DNA from 3 places in the Alishewanella maricola genome. Region 1 is predicted to be linked to each of the others. Evidence: predicted binding sites of a transcription regulator. Region 1 holds the regulator's gene; each other region holds the start of a gene.

What was found. The regulator sigma-54, encoded in region 1, starts transcription at its own class of promoters, with help from an activator protein. The targets are predictions, from matches to a motif close to GTTGGCACGNNNNTNGNNT.
Region 2: a site for sigma-54 is predicted at 1,945-1,963, ahead of JAO78_RS08370 (PEP-CTERM sorting domain-containing protein). Genes of this name have one in related genera too.
Region 3: a site for sigma-54 is predicted at 2,360-2,378, ahead of JAO78_RS06440 (DUF2884 family protein). Genes of this name have one in related genera too.

Annotation. Positions count from the first base shown of each region.
Region 1 covers NZ_JAEINI020000001.1:60,385-65,828, forward strand. Annotated here, with positions in the region: gene rapZ (RNase adapter RapZ) at 1-819, opposite strand, end outside; gene ptsN (PTS IIA-like nitrogen regulatory protein PtsN) at 816-1,289, opposite strand; gene hpf (ribosome hibernation promoting factor) at 1,296-1,583, opposite strand; gene JAO78_RS00310 (RNA polymerase factor sigma-54) at 1,609-3,096, opposite strand; gene lptB (LPS export ABC transporter ATP-binding protein) at 3,145-3,867, opposite strand; gene lptA (lipopolysaccharide transport periplasmic protein LptA) at 3,864-4,355, opposite strand; gene lptC (LPS export ABC transporter periplasmic protein LptC) at 4,345-4,899, opposite strand; gene kdsC (3-deoxy-manno-octulosonate-8-phosphatase KdsC) at 4,896-5,444, opposite strand, start outside.
Region 2 covers NZ_JAEINI020000004.1:269,438-274,881, reverse strand. Annotated here, with positions in the region: gene JAO78_RS08375 (META domain-containing protein) at 1-1,013, shown strand, start outside; gene JAO78_RS08370 (PEP-CTERM sorting domain-containing protein) at 1,120-1,899, opposite strand; gene rplT (50S ribosomal protein L20) at 2,145-2,501, opposite strand; gene rpmI (50S ribosomal protein L35) at 2,519-2,716, opposite strand; gene infC (translation initiation factor IF-3) at 2,808-3,350, opposite strand; gene thrS (threonine--tRNA ligase) at 3,389-5,299, opposite strand.
Region 3 covers NZ_JAEINI020000003.1:196,828-202,271, forward strand. Annotated here, with positions in the region: gene cysI (assimilatory sulfite reductase (NADPH) hemoprotein subunit) at 1-325, opposite strand, end outside; gene JAO78_RS06435 (assimilatory sulfite reductase (NADPH) flavoprotein subunit) at 325-2,130, opposite strand; gene JAO78_RS06440 (DUF2884 family protein) at 2,417-3,199, shown strand; gene JAO78_RS06445 (RidA family protein) at 3,333-3,680, shown strand; gene JAO78_RS06450 (M20/M25/M40 family metallo-hydrolase) at 3,761-4,837, shown strand; gene JAO78_RS06455 (NfeD family protein) at 4,931-5,383, shown strand; gene JAO78_RS06460 (SPFH domain-containing protein) at 5,417-5,444, shown strand, end outside.

The DNA.
Region 1 (5,444 bases):
TTGTACATCTTCGCGTTGGCTGCGGTAGGTTTCGGCTAGGCTTTGTGCGATATACACTGAACGATGCTGGCCACCGGTGCAACCAATCGCTATCGTTAAGTAGCTGCGATTGTTACGTTCGAGATGAGGTAACCAGCTGGCGATAAAGGTATTGATCTGCCACGTATATTTTGCAACCACGTCTTGTGAGGCGAGGTAATCTTTAACTGGTTGATCTAAACCTGTGAGCGGTTTCAGATCCGGCTCCCAATGTGGGTTGGGTAAAAACCGCGCATCGAACACAAAATCGGCATCCTTTGGAATACCATATTTAAAACCAAAGGACTCAAAGAGTATCACTAAACGGCCGGTCTTTTGGCCTAAGATCCGCTCACGTAATTGCTCGGCCAGTTGATGCACATTCAGCTCAGTGGTATCGATATATAAATCGGCGCGGCTAGAGATAGGATCTAATAACTGTTGTTCACGTGAAATGGCTTCATCGAGCGACATCGCTTGATGGGATAACGGATGTAAGCGACGCGTTTCGCTAAAGCGTTTAATTAGCGTGGTGTGATCCGCATCCAAATATAAAATCGTCAGTTCCAGCTTGCGCGGCAGATATGACAAAATGTCTGATAACTCATCGGGATCACTGGGTAGGTTACGTACATCAATACTCACGGCAACGCGTTCGTATTGGCCCATTACTGCAGTAGCTAGGGTCGGTAATAGATTAACCGGGAGATTATCGACGCAGTAATAGCCGAGATCTTCCATGACTCTCAGAGCAACCGATTTGCCAGAGCCTGAGCGACCACTGACGACGAGTAGTTTCATGACTCACCTGTTTTTTGGCTATAGTCGAGTAGTAGCTGATACAGTTGTTCATCTGACTCGACATGGCGGATTTTTTTGGTTAAGTCTTTCTGACTCAACAATTTGGCAATACCGGATAACGTACTTAGGTGCGTTTGGCATTGCTCAGTGGGTATTAAAATAGCGCAAAAAATATCGACGGCTTGGTTATCTATCGCATCAAACGCGATAGGGTCTTTACTGACCACAAACACCAAAATCGGTTGAGTTACGCAGTCAAGTTTGCCGTGAGGAATGGCGATACCGCCACCGATGCCGGTTGAACCGAGTTTTTCACGGGTCATTAAGGCTTCAAGAATGGTGTATTCAGATAGTTCGGGAAGCTGCTGGTGAGCCAGTTCGGCGATATATTCGAGGATACGTTTTTTACTGTTAAATAGAACTGCACTTTTCGTGCAGTTCTCCGCTAACATTGCGTTTAAATTCATAATAATGTCTTAGTGTCGTGACAGTTTTTCTTTGTGTTTAATGACCTGCCGATCGAGTTTGTCTATTAACTGGTCAATCGCAGCATACATGTTTTCGTTCTCAGACACCGCAAACACTTCGCCACCGGTGAGATGGATTTTAGCTTCGGCAATCTGTTGTAATTTTTCCACGTTTAAGATGACATGTACATTATTAATGTTCTCGAAATGACGCTCTAGCTTAGCAAATTTATTCTCGACATAATCTTTTAAGGCTTCGGTAATTTCGACGTGACGGCCTGTTAAATTGATTTGCATAGACTCTTCCTTTTAGTTAAGACACTTACAGCAGGGTCTTTCGTTGATTTGACGGCGGAATAAACAACGATTCGCGGTATTTAGCGATAGTTCGCCTAGCCACGTTTATCCCTTGTTCTAACAAAATCTCCGCCATTTTACTGTCACTTAGCGGTTTTGCCGGATTTTCTGCCGCCACCAATTTTTTAATAAAAGCACGAATGGCAGTGGAAGAACATTCACCACCACTCTCTGTACTAACATGACTGGAGAAAAAGAACTTAAGTTCAAAAATTCCACGTGGTGTATGCATATATTTATGAGTGGTGACGCGTGAGATAGTCGACTCATGCATACCGACCATTTCTGCAACATCATTCAATACCATCGGTTTCATGGCTTCTTCACCATGCTCAAAAAAGGCTTGTTGTTGCTGCACAATGCAATTGGCTACTTTGAGTAAAGTATCGTTTCGGCTTTCTAAGCTCTTTAAAAACCATTTAGCTTCTTGCAAGTGCGAACGAATAAATTGCGTATCAGCGGTATTTTTAGCGGTTTTGCTCATCGCCGCATATTGCTGATTGATTCGTATTTTGGGCATAGCGTCAGCGTTTAATTCGACTTGCCAGCGACCTTTTACTTTTGTCACCGTGACATCAGGAATAACATATTGCTGCTCTTGTTTAATCACATCAGCACCAGGCCGTGGATTTAAACTGTGGATCAACTGCATGACTTCCTTTAACTCTTCTTCTTTGAGTTTAGTCACGCGCATCAAAGAACGAAAGTCTCTATTCGCTAAAAATTCGGTATAGTTGCTAATAATGAGTTTTGCATCATTTAAATAGGGGGTAGTTGGCTCAAACTGCCGTAACTGCACCAGTAAACACTCTTGCACCGAGCGCGCGCCAACCCCGACCGGATCAAATAATTGAATGCGTTTAATCACGGCTTCAACTTCGTCGGCCTCGACCTCGTTAGATTGCAGTGAGTCGAGTATCTCTTCGCAGCTGATACTTAAAAAACCATTGTCATCGATGGCTTCAATAATGATCTCAGCAATAGCCCGGTCGATTTCAGAAAAGGGCGTGAGTTGCATTTGCCAACGTAAATAATCTTGCAGGGTATCGCTGGTTTCACCCTGATACACCATATCGTCATCAGGCATGTTGCCACTGCTAACAGGGGCGGCACTGACTAAATCATCCCAGTTATTATCTAGCGGTAAATCTTCTTGGATGTTTTGTTGATTCAGATCATCGCTGGTATCGCGATCGGCTGCGTCTTTTTGCTCTGAGTTTTTGTTGCGTGGATCGTCAAGGGTATCGCGATTGATATTGCCAAGACTGTGATCAACCTCATCTGGCTGACGTTCGAAATCATCATCGCCTTCGAGTAACGGGTTCGCGTCTAACGCTTCCTGTATTTCTTGCTGTAGCTCAATGGTGGACAACTGTAATAGGCGTATCGCCTGTTGCAGTTGTGGCGTCATGGTAAGCTGTTGTCCTAGGCGGAGTTGCAAAGAGGGCTTCATGTACCTGTAATTCTCTCCTGAATGCGCAGTTGCGTTCTATCTTCTTTACTATAGCCTGAATTGCTCACCTAGGTATACATCACGCACCTGCTGATTTGCTAGAACATCTTGCGGAGAACCGGCTGCAATCAGTTCGCCATGACTGACAATATAAGCGATTTCACAAACATCTAACGTTTCACGCACATTATGGTCAGTAATGAGAACACCAATGCCACGTTGGGCGAGGTGTTGAATGATTTTTTTGATATCAAGTACTGAAATCGGGTCAACGCCAGCGAACGGTTCGTCTAATAAAATAAAAGCGGGATCAGCGGCTAATGCTCGCGCGATCTCAACCCGACGACGCTCGCCACCAGATAACGCCATCCCTAAACTGTTGCGGATATGGCCGATATGAAATTCTTCTAATAAATCATCGGCAATTTCAGCGCGGCGTTGCGTGCTTAAATCTTTGCGGGTTTGCAAAATGGCCAATAAGTTTTCATGCACAGTCAATTTACGAAAAATCGAGCTTTCTTGCGGTAAATAACCAATGCCGGCGCGGGCACGTTGGTGGATCGGAGCAAAAGTAATATCTTGCTCGTTGAGGGTAATGGTGCCTTTATCCGAGGGAACTAAGCCAACAATCATGTAAAAGGTTGTCGTTTTACCTGCACCGTTAGGGCCCAATAAACCGACGATTTGCCCTGCATTGACCTCTAAGCTGACATCTTTCACTACCTGCCGGCTTTTATAGCTTTTGGCGAGGTGCGAGACCACTAACTTCATGGATTGTCCTTGTTTTCTGGGGTGAAAATCGTGGTAACGCGACGATTTTGCTCACCTTCAGCACTTAATTGTTGTAATTCAATGTTGTAACGGATCACGGCACCGCGTACTAAGCTACCGCTTTGCATCACTTCGGCATTACCCGATAACGTTAAAATTCGGCTGGCACGGTCAAATCGGATCTCATTCGCTTGAGCGGTTACAGGACGATCACCTTGCAGTGTTTGTGAATAGGTCGCCGGTGAGCCTGTTGTAATAAACACCTCTTTACCTTTACCAGCACTGGCGTCGACTTCAAGTTTGTCTGCTTTGATCAACATGGACCCCTGACGTACGACAACGTTATCGGCATAACTGGCAATGCTGTCAATTAATGAGGCTAAGGTTTTATCTGCATCGACCGAGATGGGCTGTTTATGATCCGGTTCGGCGGCCAAACTAACGGCAGAAAAAAAGGCCAAAACAATCATTAAGCTATTAATTTTCATTGAAATATACCGTCTCTAAATGCTTTTGCAATTGCATGGTTTCTTTTGTTAAATCGACATGCATACCTTGCCCTTTAATGAAAAAACCGGCGCCGGTGATCTGAACGATTTCATGCGTATGAATACTTTTTTCAGGCAACATCAGTTGTAATGAGGCCGTTTCAACGCGTTCTACTAAACCTAGGGTTTGTTTGTTTTGCAAAACCACTTGGTTTTCCAAAATAATCTTATCTTCAGGAAACCAGACACCTTGTAAGCTACTGATTTCCCAAGCAGGCTGATGTGCTTTATTAAACAGGGTATAGCGCGGTTGATCAAACTGCGTAAAGCCGAGCTGTTCAAAATGCTCTAATTTCAGCGCCTGCACGTGATCGGCAATATAGCCCTCATTGTCGTAGATGCGCAAGGTAACATTTTCAGCAATGTAATCCGGTTGAAATTCTCGATCCACTTGCAGATCCACTTGCTCAACGCTGGGATTCAACCACAGGTAGCCCGCGACTATCACGAGTAACATGACGATGAGCACAAAAAACTTTCTCATGAGCTGCTGCCATCAAATTGTAAAAATCGCTGTTGCGCAATCAGTAACAGATCGCATAATTCGCGCACTGCACCAAAGCCGCCAGGTAATGACGTGGCTAAATGGGCGTGCTTTTGCAAATAAGGATGTGCATCTTTTACCGCGACGGCTAAGCCACAATGTTGCATGACTTGCCAATCGGCCAAATCATCACCGATGTAAGCGACTTGGCTGGCATCTAATTGCAGTTCAGCGAGCAGCGCTTGAAATGCAGCTGTTTTATTTTCTTGCCCTTGATAAATATAGGGCACCGTTAGCGATTTCATACGCTGCTCCACAATGGCCGATTGTCGCCCTGTGATCACGGCTACTTCTATGCCCGCTTGGCGCAGTGCTTTAATGCCATAGCCATCCCGGGTATGAAAGGCTTTTAGCTCTTCACCTTGATTACCTAAGTAAATGCGCCCATCCGAAAATACGCCATCGACATCACAGATAAGTAATTTAATATCAGCCGCGCGGCTGGCGTTAGTATCACTGATAGCTTGGTACAACTGGCGATATAA
Region 2 (5,444 bases), on a different contig from region 1:
TAGCCGTACCCATCCCGGCACCGGTTACCGATGCCAGCGAAGTGGCTAATAACGATACTACCGAGTCGTTAGCAACCGATTTCGAGCATATTTTCATTGATACAGATATGACTTTTGAAGGCGTCTTGCCGTGTGCGGATTGCAGCGGCATCGCTTATCATATTAATCTGTATCGTGATGGGCGCTTTGAAGCGCGTCAAGAATATCTTGGCCGCGGCCAGGTGCAATTAATTAGCGGCTCTTGGTTGTTAGAAAAACGCACTTTGCATTTGATTAATCAGCAAAGCACGCTGCCGGTCTTTCATTTTCGCAGTAACCAGCACTTAGTGATGACGGATTTAGCCGGTAAACCCATTTTGTCGTCTGAAGCGTATCAATTAAGCCGTTATGCCTCGCTGAAAAAACTCGACCAACGCCAACCGCTACTGGGTATGTATCAATTAAAAAACAATGTTGCGACCTTTATTACCTGTCAAAACGGTGACACCCTACCGGTGGCTAATACACAAAATCATTTACCCATGATGCGCCTGTATCAACAAGATACACGCTTAAATAATAAACCGGTTATTGCCACCTTAGTTGGGCGTAAAAGTGCGGATCAGCACGGTATTGATACGCTTTACATCGATAAATTTGAACAATTTTGGCCTAATGCCACCTGCCCCGACCAATTTGCTCAAAAACAGTTACAAGGTATTGTTTGGCGTGCGGAAAAAGTGGCTAATCGTTATATTCCACACCAGTTAAATGTTCGGCTTATTTTTGAAAAAGACCGCTTATACGGCTTTAGCGGCTGCAATAACTTTAACGCCGGCTATCAACAACGCGCCAATACCTTAAGTGTGCAACCGCTCGCCAGCACGCGTAAGTTCTGCGCTGAGGCCAGCAACATTGAGCAGCAATTTACTGAAAAGCTGCAACAAGTTGACCGCGCGGAAGTGAACGCCGATAAACTGCAATTATTTTTTAATAACCAAGTTATTTTAGAGTTGGTGCCGGCGGTTAACTAACACAGCTTATTGTTAGTTTAAATTTACCGATAATCTTTTACCCATAAAAAAACCCCAGTGCATGACAACACTGGGGTTTTAAATAGCATTCAATTAAGAAAGTGAATTAATTCTTCTTGCTATTGCGTCGACGTCTGGCAACCGCACCTAATCCCATAAGCCCACCAAACATCAGCATTAGCGCCGAAGGCTCTGGTACACTTGCAGGCACTGCACCATAGATAATATCGATAGATGTTGATGCAGTTCTATCATTTTGTTGATCAAAGGCTGACAATGTAATGGTATACATACCCTGAGTTTGCACATCAAAACCTGTTGGTGCAAAAAAGCCCAAGTTCCATGAATTTTGCGCGACATTACTTTCAGAACGCAAAATTTCATACCCTACAGCGTTAACTGCTTTAGTTCCACGACCATTACCCGTTGTATTATCGCCAAAAGCGTGGTCAAGAAAGGGTACGTTGATTGGGTCAAACGCAAAATAATCAACACCTGCGCTAGGATCAAAATCAATTTGCAATAAGTAGGTAAATTGACTTAAAAATAACGAGCCATTGCTTGAGGGATCCACATTAATTGACCATTCAAAATTAAACAATGAACGATTAGCTGGTGCAACGCCATCACTTGTTAAAAAAGTATATGTTTTGTCGCCGTCATAATTAAAAGTATTTTCGGGTGCACCTGAATTATTAAAACGCAACTTACCACGCAATGCCAACTCGAAAAAACCATCATTGATTCCGGCAAAGGAACCATTAGTATTACCAGAGCCAAAAATCACTTCGGGTGTTACATTGCCAGTACCATTAATTAAAGCGGCATGTGCGGGTACAGCAAGTAGAGTGGTCGCGAGAGCAAGAGCGGTCGGGAAATGTTTCATATTGCATCCTTGTTATTTGTGTCATTATTGCTTACTAACAAAACAATGCAAAATACAGACCAAAAAATTAATTAAATTAAAATCAATAACTTATACCTTTATTGTTTTATTTTTTATTATTTTTGTAAAATTTACTGACGCTATATAATTGATGATTTTCAATATTTGCTTTTGCACACTCAAATAAACCTACATTTTAGACATAAAAAAACCACCCTAGGGTGGTTTTTTTATTCAAGCAGTGTTTAGACTAAAGCTTCTTTTGCTTTTGCTACGATAGCAGTAAAAGCGGCTTTGTCATAAACAGCGATGTCGGCCAGGATCTTACGGTCGATTTCAATTGAAGCCTTTTTCAGACCTGCAATTAAACGGCTGTAAGACATACCGTTCATCCGTGACGCTGCGTTGATACGCGCGATCCACAGTTGACGGAACTGACGCTTACGCTGACGACGGTCACGGTAAGCATATTGACCGGCTTTGATAACAGCCTGGAAAGCAACCCGGTAAACACGACTACGGGCACCGTAGTAACCTTTAGCCTGTTTTAATACCTTCTTGTGACGAGCATGTGCCGTCACACCACGTTTAACTCTTGGCATTTCTGACTCCTATTAAATTATGCGTACGGCATGCAACGGACTAAGCCGGCAATATCCACTTTTGCGACTAAGGTTTTTGGACCTAACTGACGCTTACGCTTAGAAGTCTTCTTCGTCAAGATGTGGCGAAGGTGAGATTGCTTACGTTTAAAGTTACCTGAAGCAGTCTTTTTAAAACGCTTCGCGGCACCTTTGTTGGTTTTCATCTTTGGCATAGTATTGAAACTCGCATTGTTAAATGACAACGAATAATAAGGCGTTAAAAAACTGCGGCAAGCCGCAGTTTAATAAACTTGAAGGCGCTTATTACTTCTTATTTGGGGCTAGCATCATGATCATCTGCCGACCCTCTACCCGGTTAGGGAAAGATTCACAGATGGCGATATCGCTAAGATCCTCTTTAATACGAGAAAGCATTTCGATACCGATTTCCTGATGCGCCATTTCACGACCACGATAACGTAGTGTTACTTTAGCTTTATCACCCTCTTCAATGAAGCGACGCAGGTTGCGTAGTTTTACCTGGTAATCGCCTTCATCAGTTCCAGGCCGGAATTTAATTTCCTTTATCTGGATCTGTTTTTGCTTTTTCTTTTGTTCTTTAAGAGCTTTGCTCTTTTCGAACAGGAACTTACCGTAGTCCATCAACTTACAAACTGGTGGTTCTGCTGTAGGACTGATCTCTACTAAATCAGCACTTGCTTCTTCAGCTAACCGAATTGCTTCTGTCGTGGTAACGACGCCCAGCTGTTCACCTTCCATACCAATTAATCGCACTTCTGGCAGATTAATTTCTTCGTTTATCCTGTTAGGACGGTTGGCCGGTAATGTTTTCTTTCCTACTTTAATAGTATGTTCCTCCGAAAATTTTATAATTCACTTAAAGCTTATATCCGGTTTTTAATTTCAGTCAGCATTTTCTCGACAAAGCTGGCAACAGACATTTTGCCTAAATCATCAGCTTTACGTGTTCTGACTGCAATATCACCTGCTTCGACTTCTTTATCACCGACGACAACGAGGTACGGAATACGCTTAAGTGTGTGCTCGCGAATTTTAAAGCCTATCTTCTCATTTCTCAAGTCACTTCTTACTCTAATACCGTGAGATTTGAAAGTTTTTACTAATTCTTCGACATATTCGGCCTGATTATCGGTAATATTCATAATTACCACCTGCGTGGGTGCTAACCACGTCGGGAAAAAGCCGGCGTACTCTTCGATGAGAATACCAATAAACCGCTCTAACGAACCTAAGATCGCACGGTGAATCATCACCGGAACCAGTTTTTCGCCGCTTTCAGACACATAACTGGCTCCTAAACGACCCGGTAACGCGAAGTCGAGTTGCACTGTGCCACATTGCCATGCGCGATTTAAGCAATCGTGCAAGGTGAATTCAATTTTCGGACCATAAAAAGCACCTTCACCAGGTTGCAGTTCATAGGCAATATCATTGGCTTTTAATGCGTCCATCAAGCCTTGCTCGGCACGGTCCCAAATCTCATCAGAACCAATCCGTTGCGCCGGACGTGTCGATAGCTTCACCACGATGTCTTTAAAACCAAAGGTACTGTAAGTATCAAACACCATCTTGATACATTTAGTCACCTCTGCCTGCACTTGATCTTCAGTACAGAAGATATGCGCATCATCTTGGGTAAAGCCGCGCACGCGCATCAAGCCGTGTAAGCCACCTGAAGGCTCATTACGGTGGCAACAACCAAACTCGGCCATACGCAGCGGTAAATCACGGTAAGACTTTAACCCCTGGTTAAAGATTTGCACGTGGCCCGGGCAGTTCATCGGTTTGATGGCGTACTCACGATGCTCAGACTGGGTAGTGAACATATTATCGGCATACTTTTCCCAGTGTCCCGATTTTTCCCACAATACACGATCCATCATTAATGGACCTTTCACTTCATCGTAGTCGTACTGGCCAAGCTTCTCGCGTACAAAAGTTTCTAGCTCACGGAAGATAGTCCAACCATCGTTGTGCCAGAACACCATACCCGGTGCTTCTTCTTGCCAGTGAAATAAGCCCAGTGCTTTACCAATTTTACGGTGGTCACGCTTCTCGGCTTCTTCTAACTGGGTTAAGTAGCCCGCTAATTGTTTCTTGTCTGCCCAAGCCGTACCGTAAACACGCTGCAGCATTTTGTTTTTCGAGTCGCCGCGCCAATAGGCACCGGCCACTTTCATAATTTTAAAGTGTTGGCAAAAGCGCATGTTGGGCACGTGCGGGCCACGACACATATCAATATATTCTTCGTGATGATACAGCGCAGGGCTGCTATCACGCGGAATATTTTGCTCCAGAATTTCTTGCTTGTAGCTTTCGCCACGTGCGGCAAAGGTATCCCAAGCTTGTTGCCAGCTCACCTTGTTTTTTACCACATCATATTCGGTTTTGGCTAACTGCAGCATGCGCGCTTCTAGCGCCGCTAAATCATCACTGCTGATCGGCTCTTCTAAATCTACGTCGTAGTAAAAACCATTATCGATAACAGGGCCGATAGCCATTTTTACGTTTGGCCAAAGTTGTTTAATCGCGTGGCCTAATAAGTGTGCACAAGAGTGACGTAAAATCTCTAAGCCTTCTTGATCTTTGCTGGTTACGATACTTAAGCTGGCATCTTGTTCAATCAGTTCACAAGCATCAACAAGTTCACCATTCACTTTACCGGCAATGGTGGCTTTAGCTAAACCTGGGCCAATGTCTTTAGCAACATCAAGTACAGAAACGGCATGGTCAAAGGCGCGCTGACTACCGTCAGGCAGAGTAATAACTGGCATGATCAATCCTTTTACAGTGGTGGCCCAAACCAAGGGTCACTTGTTTATCTAAGATAAGAGATTTCGTCACCTTGCTGTGCAGTTAATGGCTTACACGAAAAGCCATCTGCAGAACGTCGGCAGCGAAGCAAAAAAGCGGTGGCTA
Region 3 (5,444 bases), on a different contig from region 1:
GCGTTTTATCCGCTGCAAACTTATCGATGGCCAGCCACTGCGTTGGCGTAATAATGCCACCTGGCATGCGCGCACGCAGCATCACATTGTGCAGCGGTTCTAATTTTTGTGCCGCGCGTTCAGCGCGGATATCGCGGTCATCCTGCTGATACATGCCATGAAAACGGATCAGCATAAAGTTATCGCCGGTAAAACCGCCGGTGATTTCATCTTTTAAGTCAGTGGTAATGGTGCCGCGTAAATGCTCACTTTCGGCTTTTAAGCGTTCGTTGTCAGACAGCTTACCCTGGGCGACAAATTCTGGCTTGATTGGATATTGGCTCATTAATACACATCCTTCTGATAACGCTTAGCAACCCGTAATTGGTCTAAATAGTGTTGGGCCGCTTTTTCATCTTTGCCGCCCTGTTGCTGAATGATGCTCAGCAAAGCTTGGTGTACGTCTTTCGCCATGCGATTGCCATCACCACAAATATACAGATGCGCCCCCTGCTCTAACCACTGCCATACTGTCGCAGCTTGCTGCATTAACTTATGTTGTACATAAATTTTTTCAGCCGTATCGCGGCTAAAGGCCACGTCTAATTTATTTAGCAAACCTTGTTTCAAATAGTTTTGCAGTTCAACCTGATAGAGAAAATCTTGGGTAAAATGCGGATTACCAAAGAACAACCAGTTTTTACCGCTGGCACCGCGGGCATCTCGCTCTTGTAAAAAGGCGCGAAACGGCGCTATACCGGTACCGGGGCCAATCATGATGATCGGGGTGTCGTCATTTTCGGGTAAGCGGAAATTGTTGTTTTGCTCTACAAATACCTTAATCTGCTCACCTTCCGCTAGGCGCTCAGCCAAAAAGCCTGATGCGCCACCGAGATGCAGCAGGTTAAAGGCGTTATAACGCACCACTCCCACCGTAAGATGTACTTCGTCTTCCACTTCAGCTTGAGACGAGGCAATCGAATACAAACGTGGCTGCTGCTTACGTAACGCATCCACTAATTGCTGGGCATTTAATAAACCTGGGTAATCACGCACGATGTCGATAATTTGCCGATCGGCTAAATACTGTCGCAACGCCACTTTGTCAGCCGCCAAGGTTTGTAATTCGGCATGGCCAATGGCGGTGGCATAACGGCTAACAAACCCCGGATACGATTGCGTTAGCTCTAGATGCTCAATCAAGGCCTCGGCTATCGGTAGCTGCAGCTCGGCTAACTGCACCGGCGTATTACTGGCAATGCCGGTGAGTAATAACAACTCGCGCACTAACAGCGGATCATTACGGAAATAGACCCCTAAGGCATCACCCGGTTGATAAGTTAAACCTGAACCGGCTAAAGAAATTTCGATATGCCGCACATCTTTAGTCGAGTCTCGACCCGTGATTTTTTGGTTGGTATACAATTCCGCACTAAAGGGTTGCTGCTTGTTATAGCTACTGACTGCCGCTGGCGCAGCTACACTCGTCAAATCCACCGCTACCGCACTGCTTACCTGAGCCAATTCAGGCTCCAGTGCTTTTATCAGCTGCTGTTGCCATTGCGCGGCTTGCTCAGCGTAATCGACATCTAAATCGGCACGGGCAATCAGCGCTTTTGCACCTAATGCCGCGAAACGCTCATCAAAATCTTGCGCCGTTTTACAAAAGAATTCATAGCTGGTATCGCCTAAGCCTAATACGGCATAACGCAATTCAGGCAGCGCAGGCGCTTTCTTGCTAAAGAGAAAATTATAAAAACTGATGGCATTTTCGGGCGGTTCGCCCTCACCATAAGTTGAGGTGACCATCACCAACAAGCGTTCATTTTTCAAGCTGGTATTTTTATACTCGGCCAAGTCTTGTACTTTTACCGCGAACCCCTTGGCCGTTGCTGCGGCTGCAATATCCTCCGCAACATGTTTGGCATTACCCGTTTGCGAGCCAAACAACACCGTTAAGCTTGGCGCGGCAGCAATGGGGGCGGCGCTGGGTGCGGCTAACGTCTGCCCCGCTAACTGGGCACTGGCCGCTAAATAACCACTCACCCAAGCTTGTTGGATCGGATTCAATTTCACCAGCAAAGCTTGCAACTCAATAATTTGCTGCTCAGACAACGGGCTAGCTTGGGCAACAAGAGACGATAAAAGCATAAAATATCCTGCAAAAAATCTAGATGATTATTTTAGCCAGCTAAAGTCATTCAGGTAAAAGAATGGATCTCTCTTCTTTATGCCAATTAGTAATTAAAAACCACTCATGCTGACCAAAACCCCTTGAAACAATGTGGTCTAATTCGCCAAAAAATAGTATTTCATGCCAACACTAAGCAGTCACAACTGCCACCTTAAAAATTAAAGCTATTAAATTCAATAATGTGCAGTTGGCATTGGCTTTGCAAACTACTCAGCGTGATTGAAATACAACCAAGGACTGATCATGAGAACCTTATTACTTATTTGCTGTGTCTTTTTTGTTGGGCAACTCAGTGCAGCAGAAAACTGTCATTTAACGTTAAAGCATGATTTACGCATTACAGCGCAAGATGTCAGCCTGCAAGCTGAAGAGCAGCCGCTGTGGCGTATTTCAAACTCAGGCCAATTGTGGCTTGCCGAGCAATTACACCCTACCGATGCCAGTACTGCGGCGCTATTACAGCAATACCAGCAAAGTGTTCGCCAGCAAGCTTTCAGTACGCTGAATTTAGTTAACAACGCTTTGCAGTTAGCCACCACCGCCTTAGAGCAAACGTTTGCAGGGTTAACTGGCCAATCAGACATGGAACAAAGCGCACTGCAACCGGCTTTTGCACACCTTCGCCAAAGCTTAGACTTAGTGGTAAGACAACAAGGCGATACCTTGCTATTGAATGGCAGCAAGCTAGAGCAACTAGACCAAGCCTTTGGGCCAGAGTTTGATGCGGCCATGGAAGATATGGTGCAGCAACTGATGGGCAATATGTTGATGCATGTTGGCAAGAGCATGTTAAGTGGTAGTGGCTCATTTGAAGAACGTATGAATGCTTTTGGCGAGCGTATGGAAACCATGGGTGAGCAACTCGAGCAAAACATGCAAGGCAAAGCCCTAGTGCTAGAAGAGCAAGCCGCAACCTTGTGTGCTGAGCTTGAACAGTTACAGCAATTAGAGCGCCAATTACAGCAACAGTTACCGGCAATGCAGCCCTTTACGTTGGTGACATTGCATAACACAAAAGCAGAATAACCCCCATCCTAACCGCGAGCTTGGCGTACGCAACTCTGTTTCCGTACGCCCTTTTTGCCATCCCGCACAATAGCCTGCATAATTCAGCTTTAATAAGCAGCAATGCCTGCTGCACTATTTTTTTGGAGTGATTATGAGCATACAACGTATTGATCCTGCTAGTCGTTATTCTGAAGCGGTAATTGTGAATGGTTTAGTGTTTTGTGCTGGCATGGTGCCTGACACCGACAGTAATGATATTACGCTGCAAACCCAAAACGTATTAAGCCAAGTTGATGCCTTGTTAGCGCGCTGTCAAAGCAGCAAGGATAAACTGGTTGATACCACTATTTATTTAACTGACTTTGCGGATTATGCGGCAATGAATGCAGTATGGGAGCAATGGCTCAGCCCAGGCTGTGCACCAGCACGGGCAACGGTAGCGGCAAAATTAGCGGATCCGCATTGGAAAATAGAAATTAAAATCACCGCGGCACAATAATCTGAAGTTAACCGCTGAGCAGCAGGCTTGTTGCACTCAGCAAACTGCGCTGCTGTAATGTATTAAGGATCGATTGACACATGGCTGTAAAGACGTTGCTAAACAAAAAACGACTGTGGTTGCCCGCTATTTTCATCTTGTTCGGCTGGGCATTGTATCAATGGGCTTGGCCCTTTTGGCTTAATCAACTCACAGAACGCGAAGCCGAACGGATCCGTGTTATCACACCGACCTTTGTTGCTGAACCCACTTTAAACCGTTTAAACCCCGATCGTTTACTAGCCGACCTGAGCTGGTTAGCCGCTGCTGAGCGTCAAGGTCGAGCACCGGGCACACCAGGTGGTATTGCTGCCCGTTTATGGATTGCCGAGCAATTTGCCGAAATCGGTTTAACCGCCGCTGGAACCGACGGTTATTTGCACCCTTACAGCGTGGCAGAACATTTTTCTTGGCGTCGTTGGCTGCGTGGTGCGTCTTCCACTATCCCCGGCGTAGATAATGCGGCAAATGTTATCGGTTTATTACCCGGCACCGAAGCTAACCTTAAGCCACTGGTGATCACCGCACATTATGATCACTTAGGTATGCACGGCGACGATATTTACTTTGGCGCCGATGACAATGCCTCGGGTGTAGCCGCCATGCTTGAGCTGGCACGCTATTTAACGGCTCATCCTTTGCGTCATCCGGTGTTGTTTATTGCGTTAGACAGTGAAGAAAAAGGCTTACAAGGTGCGGTGGCGCTGTTCCGAACCGGCTTGTTACAACCTGCCGATCTGGCCTTTAACATTAATATTGATATGTTAAGCCGTGATACCCACCAATTATTGTATGCCGTTGGCACTTATCATCACCCTTGGCTATTACCACTAGTTGAACAGTTACAAACTCGCAGCGCAGTGAAATTACTGCCCGCCCATGATCGCCCTTGGTATCTGGCAGGTAACACGGCAGATTGGACCCTTAGCTCTGATCACGGCGTGTTTCATCAGCAACAGGTGCCGTTTATGTACTTTGGGGTAGCTGACCATCCCGATTACCACAGCCCGCGCGACACCGCCGACAAAGTAGATTTGGCGTTTTATCATCAAGTCGTTGAAACCGTGCTGCATTTTTTATTAATCCTTGATCAACAATTAGCAGTGCAAATCGAGTAAATACTTGCTAATAATAAAATGTAAATATACAGTTACTAACACGTTTTCGGGCAGCCATGTTATTACATAATGGCCGTTAAATAGGAGGAAAAAATGAGTACAGCAATGATTTGGATCATTATTGGTGTGGTACTGATTTTAACAGAGTTAATGGCAACCAGCATTGTGGCGGTATTCCTCGGCTTAGCCGCTATCGTCGTCGGTATTTTATTGCACTTTGGGCTCATTGAATCAGCCAGCATGCAATACAGCGTGTTTGGTCTGGTCAGCCTGCTGTTGCTCTTCACCGCACGAGGCCGCTTTAAAAGCTGGTTTGTCGGCTTTACTGCTGATAGTGAGACGCAACCCAGCTCGCTGAGCCAAGATATCGGCGATCGCGTTACGGTTTTATTGGATTTTCAACAAGGCCAAGGTCGTGTGGTGTTAAATGGCGTGCAATGGGATGCGCATTCTAACGACATATTAAAAGCCGGGGATGTGGCTTGGGTAATTGCCAATAAAGGCATCCACCTCGAAGTCGCGGCCAATAAGCCACAATCGTCTTAACTTTACAGCACGTATTAATCGTAGGAGAGTGTTATGGAACAACTGGATATTCAAACGGTAT